2 regions of the Paenibacillus sp. ISL-20 genome follow, and region 2 is predicted to be linked to the other one. Evidence: riboswitches for the same ligand, from Rfam matches in the RefSeq annotation. Region 2 holds a riboswitch; the other holds the start of a gene.
What was found. A riboswitch is a leader RNA that binds a small molecule or an ion and turns the genes downstream of it on or off. The one in region 2 is predicted to bind cyclic di-GMP.
Positions count from the first base shown of each region.

Region 1: it holds a riboswitch for cyclic di-GMP, as region 2 does, so the genes downstream of both, J7E85_RS17365 (transglutaminase-like domain-containing protein) here and J7E85_RS08480 (S-layer homology domain-containing protein) in region 2, are expected to answer to the same signal.

Region 1 covers NZ_JAGGRD010000027.1:6,648-16,573, forward strand. Annotated here, with positions in the region: gene J7E85_RS17335 (ABC transporter substrate-binding protein) at 1-658, opposite strand, end outside; gene J7E85_RS17340 (response regulator transcription factor) at 689-1,450, opposite strand; gene J7E85_RS17345 (sensor histidine kinase) at 1,425-3,176, opposite strand; gene J7E85_RS17350 (ABC transporter substrate-binding protein) at 3,327-4,823, opposite strand; gene J7E85_RS17355 (carbohydrate ABC transporter permease) at 4,915-5,844, opposite strand; gene J7E85_RS17360 (ABC transporter permease) at 5,857-6,813, opposite strand; cyclic di-GMP riboswitch class I at 6,993-7,079, shown strand; cyclic di-GMP riboswitch class I at 7,137-7,225, shown strand; gene J7E85_RS17365 (transglutaminase-like domain-containing protein) at 7,237-8,037, shown strand; gene J7E85_RS17370 (collagen binding domain-containing protein) at 8,321-9,926, shown strand, end outside.
Region 2 covers NZ_JAGGRD010000013.1:3,819-13,744, forward strand. Annotated here, with positions in the region: gene J7E85_RS08450 (NADP-dependent oxidoreductase) at 1-247, opposite strand, end outside; gene J7E85_RS08455 (hypothetical protein) at 371-1,276, shown strand; gene J7E85_RS08460 (DoxX family protein) at 2,274-2,621, opposite strand; gene J7E85_RS08465 (RrF2 family transcriptional regulator) at 2,798-3,244, opposite strand; gene J7E85_RS08470 (hypothetical protein) at 4,498-4,767, shown strand; gene J7E85_RS08475 (hypothetical protein) at 4,884-5,033, shown strand; cyclic di-GMP riboswitch class I at 5,772-5,870, shown strand; gene J7E85_RS08480 (S-layer homology domain-containing protein) at 6,166-9,486, shown strand; gene J7E85_RS08485 (serine hydrolase domain-containing protein) at 9,804-9,926, opposite strand, start outside.

The DNA of each region.
Region 1 (9,926 bases), on a different contig from region 2:
GGAGAGCGAAGAAATTGTGGGAATCCCGATCCAATTCCATGGGGATGTATGCCGGCTCCTCCCGATGAATCATCCGAAGCAGCGGTTCAAGCGATTCCAGCGTATTGTATTTGGTAATATCGATATTATATTTACTCACGATGGAAGCGGGATACATCCACTGATCAAGCACGGCTAACTCTTTATTGGTCGGCACACCGTAAATGCTGCCATCATTCATACGTACCCCTTGCCAAAAGGTGGGGTCAATCGCGTCGTACATTTCCTTGCCAAGGCCGGCAAGATAGTCATCCAGCTTCAGCCAGGCGCCGCGCATAGCGGTGGTTGCATAATCGGGTGCAAAAGCAATATCAAATGGACTTCCGGCGGATATCAGCGTGTTCAGCCGATCTTCATACTCCTGCCAGCTTACCTTGACATAGGTGATCGTCACATCGATTTTACGAGCCATGATTTCATTGATTTTATCATTGACGAGCTGCAGATCCTTGTCAGGCTCTCCGATCGTATAATAGATCAGGTTTACCGTGTCCCCATCATATGTTTCGTTGTTGTATCCAGGCTGCCGGAAGCAGCCGGTTGTATAGGATGTGAGCAGCAATATGAGACTGATGATCATGAGGATGCGTTTGGGCCTTCTTGGGTGCTTAAACATCATCGGTATCCTCCTTTTTCGCCGCGTTTGTTGTTACCCTTTTCCCCGCAGTTCAGAAGGAGATTTTTCAAAAAAGCTGTGAAAGTGCGTATAGAAGTAGTTGAGATTGTTGTAGCCGACGGAAAATGCGATATAGGAAATCTTCTCATCTGTCGATTGAATTCGTTCTTGTGCAAGAAGCATTCGGTAAGCCATGAGATATTCGGAAAACTTCATCGCGGTTTCTTTAAGAAACAATTGTCCAAGGTAGGTGCTGTTCATCTGAAAACGCTCCGCTACGGACTTCAAGGTTATATTCTGAGCATACTCTGTCCTGATCATCAGCAGAATACGGTTGACCAACTTGGATAAGCTGTCATAGCTTACACCTAATACCGGGTCCGTGTTCAGGCTTTCGCCATTCCTGTTACCTATCGAACCGCCCAGATCCTCAACGATGATCTTCTCAATCACTTGCTGCAGCTTGGTGCGTTCTATAGGCTTGAGCAGATAGTCTTTGACGCCACAGCGAATGGCTTCCTGGGCATATGTAAATTCACTATAACCGCTCATAATGATATATTTCGTAGGAATTTGAAATTCGTTCAGCCTGCGGATCGCTTCATATCCAAGTTCCTTGCCAATGCAAACATCGAATATGGCGACATCCGGAAGCAGGTCCACTACTTTGGACATGGCCTCCTCCGTGGATTCGCAGGTTTCGATCCGACCAAAACCGTATTGTTTCCAATCCAGGATTCGCTTCATTCCCTCCAAAATCTGAGGTTCGTCATCCACAATCATCAGTTTGTACATGTTCAATCACCTCTTTTGAAATCCGCACGGAAATGTTGACTCCAGATTCCTCATTATTCGCAATCTCGATCGAAAAGCCGTCCCCGTAGAAAAAGTGAAGGCGCGTATATACGTTGCGCAGCCCGATACTATTGGAAGATGGTTCATCATGATTAGACATTGTGCTTCGAACGGTATGTAAACGCTCCGGAGAAATACCGCGTCCGTTGTCCACGAATTCCAGTACATAACAGTCTTCGGCTTCAAAGCCATTAACGACATACAAATTAAACTCATGATTCGCGTTAAAGCCATGGATGAAAAAGTTCTCAGCCAAAGGCTGCATCCAAAATTTCACGGTAGGGATGAGGAGCAGTGCCGGCTCTACATTGACTTGATAATAAAAGCGCTCGGGATACTTAAACTCCATAATCTCCAAGTACTTCTGCAGCAATTCCAGCTCGCTTGCAATCGAAATGATATTTTCCTTTTTGACGATTTCGCGATAGAGCGTCCCCAGCGTTGCAATGGCGTCAGCGGTGTCCCTGTCCTGATTGACAAGAGCAGTGGAGCGGATAACCTCTAACGTGTTGTATAAAAAATGAGGGTTGATTTGGTGTTGAAGCGCTTTCATTTCAGTTTCCTGCTGTTTGATCTTTAACAGATATTCATTCCGGATATGCTTATCCAGTTGCTGAATCATATCGTCCAATTCCCGGGCGATCATGCCGTATTCATTCCGACGGTAACGGGCAGGGCGGTTAGGCGTGAAATTGGCCATTTTCACACGTCCAATCGATTGAATGATGCGGCGCAGGAAAAGGGCATCATCCCGCATATTGTATGCAATGAGTAGAAGCACACTAATCATGGCCGTCAATACGATCAGAAAGATGGTGATCAGCATCCCAGCATGCTGACGGATGAGCATGGATAAATCGATGATGCTCACGAATTTGAAATTAAACTTGGTGGATGGAAAGGAGACAAAAAAGATATGTTTCAAAACACCCCTAGAAATAATACCGTGACTGCGTCCATTCGCCGCTGCTAGTCGGGATAGTTCTTCTAGGTCCCGGTCCTGTCCGCTACCGATCAGATATATTTCACCGGAAGGGCTGACTGCAGCCGCATTACCCAATCGGAAGCTTTGAACGGATTTAAAGATTTGCTCACTGCTGACCAAGAAGCGCAGCTCACCGAATTCCTGGGGACCTGACGTGGGATCCGACAGTTTCTTGCGATATACGAATCCCTTCATCAGGGTGTCGCGAAAAGCTTCATCCGTATTCGGAAGCCCGAAGGTAAAGCTTGCAATTCCGTTATCATTAAAACGGACGACATTGCCATACTTGTCGGTATGCGTGCTTATCTGCGTGATTTCACCTTGCGCCCAGCTGTACAGATAGGTCTTAACATCCTCCGGAAAAGAAACCAGCGGCTGTGAGAATTGGCTGTTCTGCAGCCTGCTGGTTAAGTATCCCTCAGCACTGCTGCTTAAAAAGCTGCGAGCATCATCCATCAGACCTGTATTGGAGTAAATACGCTGCATGTAAGCCTCAATGCGGTCAGCATCATACTGCAGCTCATTCTCTACACGCGAGAAGGCATTAGCCGCCTCGATCCGGGAGTTGCCAACCCATTGATTCAGCAGCATGGCACAGGTCAGCGTACCAAGCGTGATTCCGATGGCGACGACGAAGATGACATAGGCAATAAACTTGTGACGATAAATTTTGATTTGCAAAAAAGAGCCCATATGACACCTCGATTGCAGCAGGTCGTTGAAACAAGTTGCTATATCTCAATTTAACACGATTAACGCCTAGCTTCATAGATCGTAAGGAAAAAGCACCCCTTAAGAGAGCCTCATTAAGGGATGCGCTTGAATGTAATCTTACTTGAAGTAATTGTTGATTTGCTCTTGGGCAGCTTGCATAATCGTGTCCATGCCGGCTGATTTTAATTCAGCCGTAATCTTCGGCACCATTTTCTCCGGATCGGATGCGCCCGTGATCAGCTCATATTTGTATTTATCCCATACCGCTTGGCAATTTGCCACTTCGGTCTGAAGATCGGTGATGTCCAGCGCAAAGCCTAGGATCGTAGAGGAGGTCGCTGCATCGTTCAGCTTTTTAACCTGTTCCCATTGATCTTCGGGAGCGCCTTTGGTCACTGCTAAATTAAAGAATGTGCCTTGTGTGTAGGCAGCCAGCGGCCAAGTATCGGATGTACGCTCAATCACCTTTTCGCCATCGACATTGTTGTAGTCTACGCCTATCTCGCCGAATGCCAGCATATTGCGAAGTTTGGGATCCGTGTTCACTAATTCAAGATATTTCAAAGCTTCCTTCTGATATTTCGAATTTGCCGAAATCGCATTGAGCGAGCCTTGGATTGTACTGGTAGTATAGATAGGACCATAATGCTGAACCATATTATACTTTTCAACGGCGTCATTGATTTGCCAGCTGACCTCGGCTCCCGGGAATGCCTGGGCTGCAAAGAACGGTCTGCCTTTGTCGTTCTCCGTTTTCGTCGGAGCATCCGGGTTGATGATACCATCCTGATACCACTGGTGCAGGAGCTTCAGATTAGCCATGACATCCGGCTGCTCGAGAACAGAGACCACCGTGCGTGCTGCATCGTCCGCTTTCACGCCGATAGGAGGGAAGCCTAGCGTTAAATCGTCATATTCGTTAAAGAAACCGTTCAAGCCTTCGCCTTGCGTCATTGGCAGCGGATAGAAGCTTTTGCCTTCGCCAGCCTTCATTTCATGGAGAGGTTTATCCAGATCCTGCAGCGTTTTGATATTATTCATGTCAATGCCGTACTTTTGCACATACTTATCATCGAATACCCAGTACTGCGTTAGCGCTGAATCTTTGTACGTCGGAACGGAATAATATTTGCCGCCGATTTTTGTGCCTTCCCATACTTTTTCGGGAATCAGTTTGTACAAGTCGGGCGTTTCGCTCTGAACCAGATCCGTAATATCGGCAAATGCGCCCATAGCTACTTGCTTGCTGTATTTACCGCTGTTCGTGAACATGATGTCAAAGGGTTCGCCGGTATTCACGATGGTGTTCATTTTGGTATCCCATTCGCCCCAGCTGGCTACCTTGATGTCAACCTTCACGCCAATCTTCTCGGCCGTATAGGCATTCATGGCATCAACCGCTTTGCTGAAATTGTTCGGCACTTGGCCCCCGATGGTCCACCAGGTCAATGTCGGAATATCCTTACTTGTTTCGGTGTTGTCCTTCGGTGTGTCTGTTGTCGCTTTAGATCCATCCGTCGCAGCTGGAGACTTCGAGCCGCCGCAGGCTGCTAAAACGGTCAACATGAGTGCCAGTACGCACAGTGTAGAGATGAACTTAAAAGCTCTCTTCATTCCAAATTCCCCCTTATTGAAGTTAAATCGCTTAAGAGTTGTACAGTGTGATCTATCATAAACCAAGGTTTTTTCTTGGCTTATTTCGTCTTTAGCCTTTCACGGCGCCGACCGTCAATCCGGAAATAAAATACTTCTGGAAGAAAGGGTAGGCGAATGCTACCGGCAGCACGATGAGAATGGCGACAGCCATACGGGCTGATTCCTTCGGCATCGTTGCAACGAGCATGGCGTAACTCACGCCCATACTTGCTGCATTCTTCGCGAGTGCGTCTACATTACTCATTAAGCTGTTGAGCAGTGCTTGCAGGGAATACAGATTCTGGTTGTCGATATAGAGCATCGATTGGAACCAGTCATTCCAGTAAGCAAAGCAGAGAAACAGTCCAATGGTTGCGATGACCGGCAGCGAGATCGGCAGGATGATGGAGAAGAAGATTCGCAGCTGGCTCGCGCCATCGATTTCGGCAGATTCGATCAGTCCATCGGGAATCGTGCTCTTGAAGAAGGTTTTACATATAATTACGTTGAACGATGAAACGGCTAGCGGCAGTATTAGTGCCCAGATGCTATCCTTAAGTCCTAATAAATTGGTATTAATGAAGTAGCTGGACACCAAGCCGCCATTGAATACCATGGGGATGAATACCACCCAGGTCAGAAAGCCCCTCAGCTTGTAGTTTGGGCGAGAGAGCACATAACCCATGGAGGCGGTAAGCAATACGCCGAGCACGGTACCAACCACGGTAACGAGGGCGGACACGCCGAGCGATCGCAGAATCATCGTTCCCTGCTTGACGATATAGACGTAAGCCTCAGCCGATAAAGCAACCGGAAGTAGGTGATATCCGGTCTCACGGATGGACTCCTCACTGGAGAAGGAAATGGACAGAACAACAACTACAGGTATGACGCAGAGCAGAGCCAAGATGATAAATATCAGGTTGAAGAACAGGTTGACGGCTTTGTTTGTACGGTTAAACTTCTCAAGGCCTGTCTCGTAAGTGGTTTTCGGTGTCATCGTCTTGCCTCCTTACATCATCGCGCTATCCGGATCGATTCTGCGAACAATCCAGTTAGCGATCAGAATCGTTGCGCATCCCAGAACAGACTGTACGAATGCGGCTGCGGATGCCATCCCTACGGTGGCGGTTTTCAGTTGCTTATACACCATGACATCGATGGTGGTTGCCACGTTGAACAGCGAATTGGAATCTCGCGTGACCTGATAGAACAAGCCGAAATCAGTGTAAAATATCCGCCCGACGGCCAGTATGAACATCATGACGATCACCAGCTTGAGCATGGGCAGTGTAATAAATCTCGTCTGCTGCCAAATCGAAGCGCCATCAATAACAGCTGCTTCATAATAGGTGCTGTCAATGCTTGTGATAGTTGCCAAATAAATGACCATACCATAGCCCAGGCCCTTCCAGACATTCAAGAGAATCAAGAACAATGGCCAATATTTCGGCTCCATATACCAGTTAATAGGATCGCTGCCCATATTGACGAGCATTTGATTGACAATCCCTTTATCGAAACTTAAGAATGCCCAGCCTACCGCAGATACGACCACCCAGGATAGGAAATAGGGGAGGAACATCATCGTCTGATAGACCTTGCTCGCTTTGCGGCTGTGGAGGAGTCCGATCATAATCGCGAATAGCACGGGCAGAACGATTCCTAGCACGATAAACACAATGTTGTAGCCAATGGTGTTGCGAATAATGATCCAAGCGTCATTCGATTTGAACAAGAATTCGAAGTTTTTGAGGCCTACCCATGGACTGTTAAACACATTGCTCAAAAAGCCGCCGCTTATCTTGAAATTTTTGAAGGCGATAATGATCCCAAACATCGGTAAGAAACTAAACAGGAGGTACCAAATCGTGGTCGGCAGCGCCAAGAGGGTAAGTTCCGTATCCTGCTTGTGCCAACGTATTCGTAAGCGCTTTCGTTTAACTTTTGATTGGGCTGTAGAGCTCATGTCTGTCACTCCTTACGGTGTTATCTCGCTTGTCGTGCACCTGGTAGTTTCATTGTATAAGAGGAAGATTCGTCGCTTCCAGATAACAAACTTGATACTATAGTCAACAAACGTTAGATTCGAAAGATTTTTATTGATGGAAATTGAGATATTTGATATGATGTATTCACAAAAGCTACTCACGATAACGGCAAACTTGTCGAAAGGCAAGGACGCAAAGCTACAGGGTCTTCTTGACGAAACGTCAATGACAGCCAGCTACCGAATGAAAACGCTTTTTTTGTTTTTTTGGACAAACATCCATTGAATCCTGTGGAACTCTAATACGATAATGGCAAACTTGTCGAAAGACTAGGACGCAAAGCTACAGGGCCTTCTTGACGAAATGTCAAATGGCAGCCTGGCCACCGAAGGGGAGTTAGCATGCGCAACGCAGTGTTCGCGATTGTAGGACTTTTTGCGTTATTGATATGGGCTCCGGTTGTACAAGCTGCACCATCTGAAGATTGGCTGGGCTTGGAGGAACTGGATCGTGGGGCAATCGTCATTCAATATGACGTGAAAGCAGGCACCAAGACAAAGCTCATGATCGGAAAAGGTCAGGACCAATATACATATGGGCTTTCGCCAGCCAAGCAGCAGGAAGTTTTTCCACTGCAGATGGGCAACGGAGATTACACGATTTCCGTGCTGGAACAAGTTAGCGGCAGCAAATACAAGATCGTTCAGGAAGCGGCAGTTAAGCTTCAACTGACAAACGGCAGCAAAGTGTTTTTGAATTCTGTACAAAATATCGATTGGAGCGAAGAGGACAAGGCTGCTCAGCTTGCGAAAAAGCTAACCCGTTCGGCTCACTCCGACAAGGAAAAAGTACAGGCTGTCTACGAATATATCGTCGGGACGGTCCGGTACGACAATGCTCTTGCATCCAGCAAGCTGACGGATTACCTTCCCGATATCAACCGCACGATCGCTGGACAGAAAGGGATGTGTTATGATTACGCCTCCCTGTTCGCTTCCATGCTCCGAAGCCTCGATATTCCGGCAAAGCTTGTCATGGGAACCTCGGAATACGTCGATGTGTACCACGCCTGGAATGAAGTATATTTGAATGGGCAGTGGGTAACCATTGACACAACCGTCGATGCGAGCTGGAAAAGCAAAGGGACCGAGTACAAAATGATTAAAGATGCTTCCAGCTATTCTGCATCCAAATACTACTAATAAATGTGCAATAAAACTAAGCTTTGGACGAATAAGTCCAAGGCTTATTTCGGTTGTATAGAAAATGTAGAGTTTTGGCCGATATAATGCAGGAAGCCCGCTGGGTTCTGAAGGGAAATACAGACACCAATGAATCGTGCGCCCATAACAGGTCTTGGAGATGATGGCTCGGGAAGTCCATTATCGGCATGCATTTTGATAGAAGCATGGGACGAATTAACGCACGGAAAGTAAGATCGGAACCGAATATTACGAGGGTAATGCTGAGATTGAGGGAGAGATTATGAAGAAAAAAGTAAGTGGAATCGTTGTGGCGCTGCTGCTTCTGTTTCAAACACTATTGGGCACATTCGCTTTGACAGCGAATGCGGCGGGTAGCGAGCAGGAATCAGCAGTTACTATGCAGGAATTAGAGACTGGCGTGCAAGAATTAGAAGTTAGTGAACAAAAAACAGTGACGGATGACGTATATAACACGCCAGCACCAGTAGCCGACATGGAGGGGATACTAACCAAAGTCGTATTAACCGATATGAACGGTACCGTGGTTGATGCGGTATATAATCCGGACAGCAGCCTGGACATCGGCGCAGCCGTTAATCTCAGCTACGAATGGGAGCTTCCGAACGGGCACGGCTACAAGAATGGGGATACATACACATTCGAGCTGCCGACGCAGTTTGAGATTTTTACGGATATTGATGCACCACTCCTTACCGGTCAAGGCGAAGTTGGCCGATTTACGGTTGATCGGAACGGGAAAGTTGTGATGACCTTCAACGATTACGTGGAGAACCATTCCAACATCAGCGGCAAGCTGGAAATTCGCACAGAGTTTAAGAAGGAAGTCCTTAAAGGAAGCACAGAAATCATTATTGCTATTCCGATAAAGGGTGGGGTTCAGACCATCATCGTGAACCTAAAGCCGCAAGGCGGAAAGCTGATCGAGAAGCAAGGGAAAGCGATTGGCAAAGACCGGATCGATTGGACGGTCCAGATCAACAAATCTCTGGACAAAATCAAGCACGCGGTCATCACCGATGAAATGCCTGAAGGCTTGGAGCTCATCGCGGATTCCGTAGAGGTTCACAACCTGCAGGTTAACGGTGACGGCTCAGCAGTTCTTGGTGATCAGCTGGATGCTGGCAAGTATACCGTCCAAACGGGCGGCGGCAAACTGGAGCTTGCATTCCAGGATGAGACGATCAGCAAAGCCTACGAAATTCGTTTCTCGACGAAGCTTATCGGTCAACAGTCCCGGTTTGAGAACACCGCTGTCCTGTCTGGCGACGGGATGGAAAATGCCCAATCGACGGCTACCGTAACGGTAGATCGCGGCCAATTCTTGAATAAATCGTATCGCCAGGATAAGGATACCGGAATCATCACTTGGACGGTGAAATACAATTTCAACGAGAAGAAGATTCCGAGTGCTCAAGCTATTATTACGGATGAATTTAGTGAGAATCATACCTGGATAGCCGATTCGCTGAAGGTGTATAACGGGAATTCGGCCAATGCCCAAGACCTGGTTTCAGAGGATGAATATAAAGCTGAAGCGAAAGGTATGAACGGATTCGAGCTTCAATTCAAGCAGGATATCGATTCGCCTTATACGATCGTTTACCAGACGATGCCGGTCGATCGCTTGAGCTCCGAAGGGCAGGAGGTCAAGAACAAAGTCGTATCGGGTGAAGCGTCCAAGGAAGTAACTGCTCCGGGCTATGGAAGCCGTGCTCTGGTCAAAGGAACCTCGAACATCGATTTCGCCAACAAAAAGGCAAAGTGGAAGATCACGGTCAATGGTGATAAAAAGCCGGACGGCACCAAATACAGCATGGAGAAGGTAGTCATCACGGATACGTTCCCGCAAGACGGACTCGAATTCG
Region 2 (9,926 bases):
GTTTAACCTTGGTTACACTTTTTCCGATTTTTTTGACCACACCGCCGATCTCCACGCCAAGAATATGGGGGAAACGCAGCGGGAGGAATTCTTGAAATGCTCCAGAACGAATAAGCTGATCTCCAGAATTGACTGTGGTTACCTGGAGTTCAACAATAGCTTGGTGATCTTGCGGGGTCGGCCGGGTGACTTCCCTTTCCTGCAGAACATTAGCATTTCCGTAATCTGACATGACTATAGCTTTCATATAGTTCCTCCTTGTACTTGAATGATTTTAAATTTTGTTTAACAAGAAATATAATAATAGCTGACAAATATCCGCCCAAGTGCAGAACTACACTTGTAATATCACATAAATGGAGGAACCCTTATGAGTGCAGACCAAGGTGTGCAAAAGAAGTTACTGCAAGCTGCATTGGGAGAAATCGAATCGCTTCGCATAAAGCGCCAGCGTGAATATACCCATCGACCTCATCCATCCTTAAAAAGATTCTCCCAGCAGGAATTAAACGATGAAGCTTGTCTAACGTACAAAAATCTGTTAGTCGGCCGTTCACAGAGATTGCCGGATCGCGAAACCATGCTTCGCATAGCGGAATATCTTGAATGTACCTTTGATGAGAGAAATGAACTGCTTGCAGTTGCTGGCTACCTTCCATTGCAATCCGATTTGCAAGGGAACTTGCTGGAACATGAACTTAGGAAGGCCCAACAATTGCTTGGCACGTTGACGCTACCCGCTATGATTGTAACACCAACTCTGGGAATTAAAGGGTCTAATGAGTTGTTTACTCATTTATTTGATTTACCCCGTGATATTATCGCCGAGAACAATGTGAATCTTTTTGATTTTCATTTTAGTTCTGAGTTGCCTGTTCGATCCCGTTCCACTTTTAATGAAGCATCATTCGAGCAATGGGAATCACATGCTATCAACGGAATACGTGCATTTAAGCGGAACCATTTGCTTTCCCGTCACGATGAATGGTATCGGAATCTGGAAAAGAGATTAGAGCAACATGGCGGAAACAAGTACTGGAACATGAGCAATGAGGATACGAAGCCCAATGAACCTTCATACAGAAGCCTACTTGTCAGAAAGAAGGATTCAAGCGATTTTGTGCCTATTCGTTACAGCCAAGTTTATCTTTCGGTCGGGAGAGGCATGTTTCCGGGAATCGGCGTGTTTTTGCCGGTGGATGAGGCGGCACGAAGCGTATTTGCCTCGTTTGGAAGTACTGTTGACTACGGCAGTATTGTAAGAGGTATAGTTTGATTCAATTATGAGCAATGGGATTTAGGTTATATTTATTCCGAAATTAGAAAACACTTTTTCTCATTGTAGGGTTAAACAGCGGACAAGCGAAATGTCGATAAGCCAGAACCACCAACACCTTCTCTGGTTGTTGGCAGTTCTGGTTTTTCTGGATTCATTAATGATTAAGGTCTTCACAACCTCGCGTTATCCCTAGATCCCATATTCCCCTTTGGACACCTGCCGATCGCATGAAATCACCGGAGGGGAGTGATAGTTAACTTACCTACTTCCAAGCCGCCGAGTATATGCATTTTATGTAAGTTTGAATCATAGCCGTTGGATCGGGTAAGAGGTTGGAAATCATGCGCCGCGGCAGCTCCTTTCGTATTTTTCGCCGATAGGCCCGTTAAGCTGAACCTTACCACAAGTAACGGCGAAAAATTTTCTTGGGGAAATGTCTGAGCGGTGTTGAAAGTTATGTGAATTTTGACTCTCTAAGTGCACTGGTTTTAGTTGGACTCTTTGAAAATTCTAAGTAGAATGCTTCAAGGGCCCTAAGTCGTTCATTCGTAAAATTAGCTGTGGACGCAGGGGGTAGAAACATGGTTGAAATAGATGATAAAGGGCAATTTTCAGTTATTGGAACGGCTCATATCGTGATGGTATAGACCTTGGCAAGCTTTTGCCGAGAAACGGCAAAAACCCCTTGCCACCGCTGGGGTGGAAGGGGCTAATCCTAACGTCTCCAGCGAAATGATCGGTTCATGCTCGCCATCCGCTATGATAGGGTTAGGGTTGATTCCTTTACAGCGTTACTCGCCCTGTTCGACATCCCCCATACTGAACCTGATTTAAGCACAGTTAACCGCATACCGGGATTCTGATGCGAGTCGGTAGGCTCTGGTGATACTGAACTCTGTACGAGCGCAGTATATCGCGGAACTATGCGTATGTTAGGCACAACTTAGATAGATGTAACGCTTGCGGCTTAAACACCTTAAATGCCGATGTGTGATTAAACAATCCAATTGAGTACAGGTATCACCAAGGCCAAGACCAGAAAATATACGGGCAGCATCACTTCATTGGCATGGCTTTTCGCACGAATTTGGGTAACAAGAGCACCCAGCATGATGACCGCTATCCACAAACCAGCCAGCGTGCCCGCCATTTGCGACCAAATGCCAATCAGCATCCCGATCCCGCCGAGAATTTCCGCAATACCGACTAGAATGCGAAATCCATCCGAATAGCCGTATTGTTTGAATGATTCGACCGGCTCTTTGGCCCCAAACTTCATAAATCCGACGATCACATAGCCAATGCCCAAAATAATCTCAAGTATAATCGATACGATGTGCAACTGTTTCACCTCCTTACTGAACTTGATTTAAGCACAGTTAACCTCATACTAGGGATTCTGATGCGAGTCGTCGTTAAACTCTGTTGATACTGAACCCTGTATGAGCACAGTATATCACAAACTATGCTCATGTTAGGCACAGTATATCATAAAACTATGCTCATGTTAAGCACAGTTTATACTTCGTTTTTAAAAACTTCTGCCGCAATGCGCTCAATCGTATACTGCTTGAAAACGTGAAGCGTACTCTCTTCCACTTGAGAAGACAATTCCTGAAAAAGGCTTCTTACTGACGCCCCGCGTTCGCAGTCGAGCGTGGAATCGACCATCCCACTTCCCAAAGGATTGTGCATTTGCAAAGCCCGGTAAACGTCTGCCACTGTAATCGAGCTTGCAGGTTTGGCCAGCAAGTAGCCGCCATCTCTGCCTTCCCTAGCCTCGACAAGATTTGCACGAACCAGTTGACCTATCACCCGGCGCATAAACGTCGTTCCAGACTTCATCATATTCGCAATTTCTTTACTTGAACGCACGTTATCTGACATCGAAAGTAAGACAAGTCCTTGTATGGCCAAACCGAATGCCGACGGAGTGACCGTGTGGTTTTTTTTGTTCAGATGCATGGCAATTCACCTCAAATCTATTATGTGCAATGTTTACACAGTTTACAAGATGTCCGATCTCGCTATTTAGGGCGACTCAAGGAAAACCTCTGGCCGAAGGAGGACAAGGGTTCAGTCCGCGCGACAGCGAAAGCGTAGGGGGCACGCATTGAAACTCCATGCACGAGGAGAAAAAACTTGCCGTTACAGCACGGAGACCCGTATCATAAGTGACGGCGAAAAATTGGTTTGTCATACATTCACCCTGTTGTTTGAGAGCTGTATTGATTGATAATAAGATTTATTGATGCAAAAGTGGTCTAACAGACTTATCACATCGAAGACTGGACATGTGGGTGCCCTACTCTAGGTTGGAAGGGGAGTCAAGGAGTGTTTCCTAAGTTTTAATACACCAACGAGCGTAAGTTGAGGTCATAGCTCACTCAAACTTGAATATTCAATGATCGTAAGTCGGGCTAATCACCTCTTATTAATTGTTTATTTAAATCAATATATAGTGGCGAACAAAGGCGAACATTAACTCGACAAGCACAATATATTGATTTATTATGAATTTGGAAATGATGTCTAATTCGAAATGAGGTGATCAACTCATGGCAGCCAAAGGTCAAAACAAAGTATCTGGTGACAAGATGTCTAGTCTTGCCTCTAAAGTACTGCAAAGCCCTAAGTACAGTAATACCACTAAGTCCTTAGCTGCATCTGTCCTGTCACAGTCCAAAAAGGGTAAGAACTAATTGGCGAAGCTTACGATTTCTTAAACAAGATACGATCATTCCCTATGAATGGAGTGGACATGAGACATCATGTATGTCCTCTTATAGGAGCCGCTAACTATATGAGGTTAGTGGTTTTTGTTTTAAGAAATGCACAGTATGATCTCCGTAAATAAATTGACAGTTGGCGGTGACAAACAACCGTTAGACAGGGGGAGATTGCATTAGATGCGGTAAATAAAAAAACAAGCGTAAGTGGTGGCACACTCCGCTTGTTTTCGGCAATCCAATGGTGAGAAGTAGCATTCTCACCTAAAAAGAAGGTATCGGTGTAGTGCGAGCTACACACTACATATGTATAACTGAGGAACCTATACTTATATGTATACGTCATTCGCGACGGATATCCTTCTTATTTTCAAAAATATTGAAAGAAGGATGAACTTGTTATGACAATTGAACTGGAATCAAAAGTATCTTCTTTATTAGAGGGTATCGCATCGCGACTGGGTGATTGAGCCAGGAGTAAGACGTGAAATGGATTATAAGGTTGTAGGGGCAAAACAGAAAGAAAACTGGATTAGATTGGAACTGAATTCGACTGACGGAAGTCATATAACGACATTCATTTTCAAAGACAGTTCACGAAAGTCATTTACTGAAGTTTTAGATATGCGGGATTATCAAATTAAAGGGGATTCGGAAGCTGATAAGCAACTTGACAATGTACTGGAATTGCTAGAGGATGATTCCGTATTTAAAATGGATTGGAAATTCATTGATAATCATAAATCACCGCCTAAATAAAATTTATTCCTTTACCTTAAAAGGTCTTTAAACGATTGTGTTGCCTCAGCTTTGAATTTACTTTCTTGTAGTTAATGTTTGTTCAAGGTTGGCTTAATACAGAACGGAGGGACTACATGGATAAAAAGGACTCGGAAATTATGGTCAGGCTTGCAAAGAAAGGGAAACATATCTCAAAAATTTGGGCTGAGGATTTCCCGGTATATGATTATTGGGACATTTATTTTGAAGTCTACGGCAGGAGAACGGAGTTCGGTCGGAGTTAAAAGAATGATAACATCAAGGTTGAACAAGCTTACTGAAGCTGATGACAAGCCGGATCGTATCAATATTATCGAGGAATTAAATGAACTTGTATACCATTTATATAGTCGATATAAGTCCAGTCAACAGAGGGCCATTATTAATCAATAGAGCTATCAAGCCCCTTCTGTACATAGCAGAAGGGGCTTGATTTTGGCCTAAAACAGGCCTCCATAAATACCTGTACCGTACCATAAGTGACGGCGAAAACATCAATAATTTAGGTAACAGCATTCACCAGCTCCATTAAGGGTTGGTGATTTTTTATTTGCATGAAATATTGAAGATGCCTTTTGTAACAAAAATGAATTATAGAGATATGACTTCTAGCAGTTAGATTGCAGGCATGCGTGCGTATTAATCAATAGGACTAGAGATGGATGGGAATTCTTGCGCGGATTGATCTACCGAGAGATAGAAGTATTCAATCAATAATCGTATAGGCATTAAGACCTAATCGATGAGTTTGAATAGATCCGTTAAGTTGGGCCGTATCCATTGTGTTCCCCAGGGATTTGAAGGGTTATTACTTCGATGCCTCCAGTAGTATTTATATGGGTGCTGCTGATTTTAGTCATAAATATCCCGATTCGACAAATAGATACAAAATACTACAAAGATGAGTCTGTAGAGCCTAACTTATAAACCTTTTATAATATACTTTTAGTTTAATATTTAAATTCTTCAAATGGATACAAGCTCGTACGACAAGGCAAACCTATTGAAAAATGGGGACGCAAAGCTAAAGGGGCTAACGGATTTGCTGAACATGCAAATGCTATTGCCAGCCAGCTGCCGAATACGACGGAAGAGCCTCCGTCTATTAGCGTATGCCCGCTTTTGGATGGAGGTTTTTTTGTGATCTTAAAAAGAGGAGGGCTGTTTTTTACCGTGAGGGTGTCCGTCTGTTTTGAATGGCGAGACGTCCGCATAACAAATTGGATTTGATAGTTATCGGCGATTACAATGCCAAGATGCCCTGTATTTGGACATGGTGGAATGGCAGAACCGCAGAACCGCAGAACCGCAGATCATTTTGCTTCGATGTAGCTCAACAGAAAGAATTTGCCTTTCGTCAGGAGGAAAGAACAAAAGATGAAATTAAAAAATCAAAGAAGGTTATCTCTTCTAATGACAATCGTTGTGGTATTGACGATGTTACCTTTTTATCCGTTAGAAGCAAGAGCAGCAACCACACCAACACTTAATCTTGGTAATCCTGTTAGTGTAACCGAAGCAACTTATCAACTGCCCAATGCCGCATTTGAAAGCACAGGCGTCATAAATGGTGCGGGCGGATACTTTACTGTGACTGTAAATAGCGGCTCCATTGCCGTTGGGACTGTTGCAAGCGGAATTACCGAGTTGACTGATGGTATCAAAATTAGTGGTATTGTTACTGACCAGTCTACACCTACCAATAGAGTGTTCAATTTTTCAAGTAATACGACGTACGAAGACATTCAAGCTGTTATTCGAAATATGAAGTTTACACAAGATCCTGGGAAAACGCAGAGTGTTACCGTAAATGTAACGCCAGGAGCGCCGTTGACCGATGGAAAAACCTCGGTACGTATCTACGATGGACGCTATTTTGTATATGTGGCCAGACAGAGCACTATGCAATTCAAAGATGCTGTGACGACTGCAACGAATAATAGTGGACATCTTGTAGAGCCGACTGAAGGTAATCCTGAAGAAATGTTTGCGATTGCCAATATGTTTAAGGAATTTAAGAGCCCTTTTCGAGATAGCTGGAACCTTTTAAGTTTTATAGGGGCTACTAAATCTACAGAACGAACTAATTGGAGCACTATTCCTTTCAATTCTAACTGGACAAAGTATGTATCAAACGGTCAGCCTACAAATCTGGAGAACACAAAGGAATATGTTGCAAATGGAAATCTAATTCATCTTACGCTATTACTAGACACCACGAATAACAAAGTAGGTTACTTAGCCGTAGACAATACACACGGTGGTACCAGCAATTTTAAGGATCCGGGAGTTATTGTCGAATATAATCCCGGTGTCATTAGTAACATCATCACTACTACACAAGATATCCAACTCCCAGTGATGGGCGGCAGTGTAACGATCGACGGTACAGCCAAGGTGGGCGAGACGTTGACCGCGAACGTAACGGGAATCACATATACCCCGAATACGACAGACAATGTGCCGACCTTCCAGTGGTACCGTAATGGCGTTGCTATACCGAATGCAACCGGCTTAAGTTATACGCTAACGGCTGACGATGTTGGGGCGGCCATTACCGTAAGGATCACCGCCGATGGCATACATGCGTCAGGCAGCGTGACGAGCAAGGCGGTGGTTACGGATATCGATAAAACGCAACTGCAAGCTACGGTCGATAAGATAACAGGTGAGAACTTGCAGCCAGCGGACTATACTCCGTTAAGTTGGCAGGCACTGCAGGATGCATTGACAGAGGCTGATCGCATTCTGCAAGATCCGAATGCCACGCAGATAGAGATCGACCAGGCGAATGAGAACTTGAAGAATGCCTACGAAAATCTCGTAACCATTGACGCTATTCTGGACAAGCTTGACCTCCGAGTTGCCAATTCGACTAATCACGAGGAGATTGAGCTATCTCCGCCATTTAACGGTAATAAGTATCTAAATTACAAGGCTTCCGTAACGGATGATGTTTACAGCGTTGCTGTTGCCCTTGAACTGCTGAATTCCGGAAGCACGGCCAAATTGAGCTTTAATGGCAGCGAAGTTCCCGATCCTTCCGATTGGAATGACCTGCAACTTCATGCAGGCCTTAATGTCATTCAAGTGGAAGTGACGATCGGAAACAGAACGAATATCTATACCGTTGAGATTGTAAAAACCGATAAAACGGCACTTCAATCGAAAGTAGACAAGATCGGAACACTAAATTCGACCGACTATACTCAAGAGAGCTGGGACAAGCTTCAGGAGGCTCTGAAAGAAGCTAACAACGTACTGAATGATCCGAAAGCAACCCAAGAAGAAGTGAATAAAGCCCTTGAAGCATTAGAGAAAGCCCAGGAAGGACTGGTCCCAGCGGAGGCTCCTGGAAACAATGGCGGCGGAGAAACAACGTCACCGGGTACCGGTTCAGGGACTAACTCTGGAACGGTTTCGACTCCAAACACGAATTCCTCCGGCGTTACCACTACGGTAAACGGTAAAGATTCTTCATTCGCGACCAGCACCACCAAAACGGACGGAGAAGGAAACCATACGACGGTACAAGTCGATTCGGGCAAGCTGTCCAATATTCTGGCTCAGGGTGATGGACAAAAACTTGCCATTCGCGTTCCTGTCGGTGGAGACACCAAGGTACAGGGCTTGACGGCAGCTGATATTAAGAAGCTGGCTGATACCGGCTCGACGCTGGAAATCGAAGATTTGCTGGCAATCTACCCAGTTCCCGGCAAGCAGTTGGATCTGGACGCGATCGCAAAGCAGTCGAACAATGCAAAACTTGAAGATATTGCAGTAAGAATCAACATCAAACGCTCCCCTCAAGATTTGACGGACGGCGCCCGCAAGAAGGCGGCAGCCGAAGGTTACGAACTGCTGGTTACTCCAGTGGACCTCGACCTGACCTTCACGCATGGCGACAAAACGGTGCGTTCCGGGGAGTTGAACGGATATGCGCCGAAATACATCGCGCTTCCGGAAGGCATTGATCCGAACCGCATCACGACAGGTGTAATCGTCAATCCGGACGGCAGCGTATTCCATGTTCCGACGGTCGTAACGAAGATCGATAATCGGTACTTTGCACTTATCAATGATCTACGCAGTAGCGGCACCTATTCGGTCATCTGGAATCCACAGGATTTCGACGATGTGCAGTATCATTGGGGCAGAGCGGATGTGAACAATATTGCCGCAAGACTCGATCTTGAAGGAACCGGCAACAACACGTTCTCGCCGAACAAGAATGTAACGCGAGCTGAATTCGCCGAAATCGTGGTTCTCGGTCTCGGGTTAATGCGCCAAGACGCAATGCAAAACATCTTCCCGGACGTACCGGCTTCCGCATGGTATCGGAATGCCGTTGCGCTTGCTGATGAATATGATATCGTTCGCGGTTATGCGGACGGCAGCTTCAAAGGCGGCCAGCAAATAACGAGAGAGCAAGGATTTGCGATGATTGCCCGCGCGCACCGCATGATTGATACAACAGTTTCACTTAGCGAAGGACAGGCGGCAACTGTACTGTCCCGATACAAAGATGCGGCTGACGTAGCAGCTTGGGCAAGAGCGGATGTTGCGCAATTGATCACTGCGGGAATTATTCAAGGCAACGGGCCTGAGCTTCTAAGTCCGAAAAAGCAAATGACCCGTGTCGAAGTAACCGCACTGATCGCAAGAATGCTGAAAGAGACAAACCTGATCGACAAGTAATGAAGCAACACGAACAACCATTGATGGCGCGGAGTCGTCAATGGTTGTTTTTTCATTTATTTTTGATTATCCATATTTGGACCTTCGGGTGGTTCACGAGTAGTTAGCGAGAGGTGCGAAGGATGGTTACTTCCCACAATGCAGGAGCTGCTTACGCATGCTCCTTTCGCATTTTTCGCCGATAGAGCCGTTAAGCTGAACCTTATCATAAGTGACGGCGAAAAATAGGGGGTGCCTGGCACTTCCTTTTTGCTGATATTGTTCTCTCATTAAAAGAAATCTTCGCGTTTTTTCAATAAGGTGAACGAATGAAATGCTTATTTTCGGAGCGAGGCATTATATCGGTGAGTGTATACAAACCATGTAATGCTTGCTGTTAATAATGCCGACGAAATCAAAGCTGTAAGAACACTATATGTTTGCCAAATAAGTATCGTTGA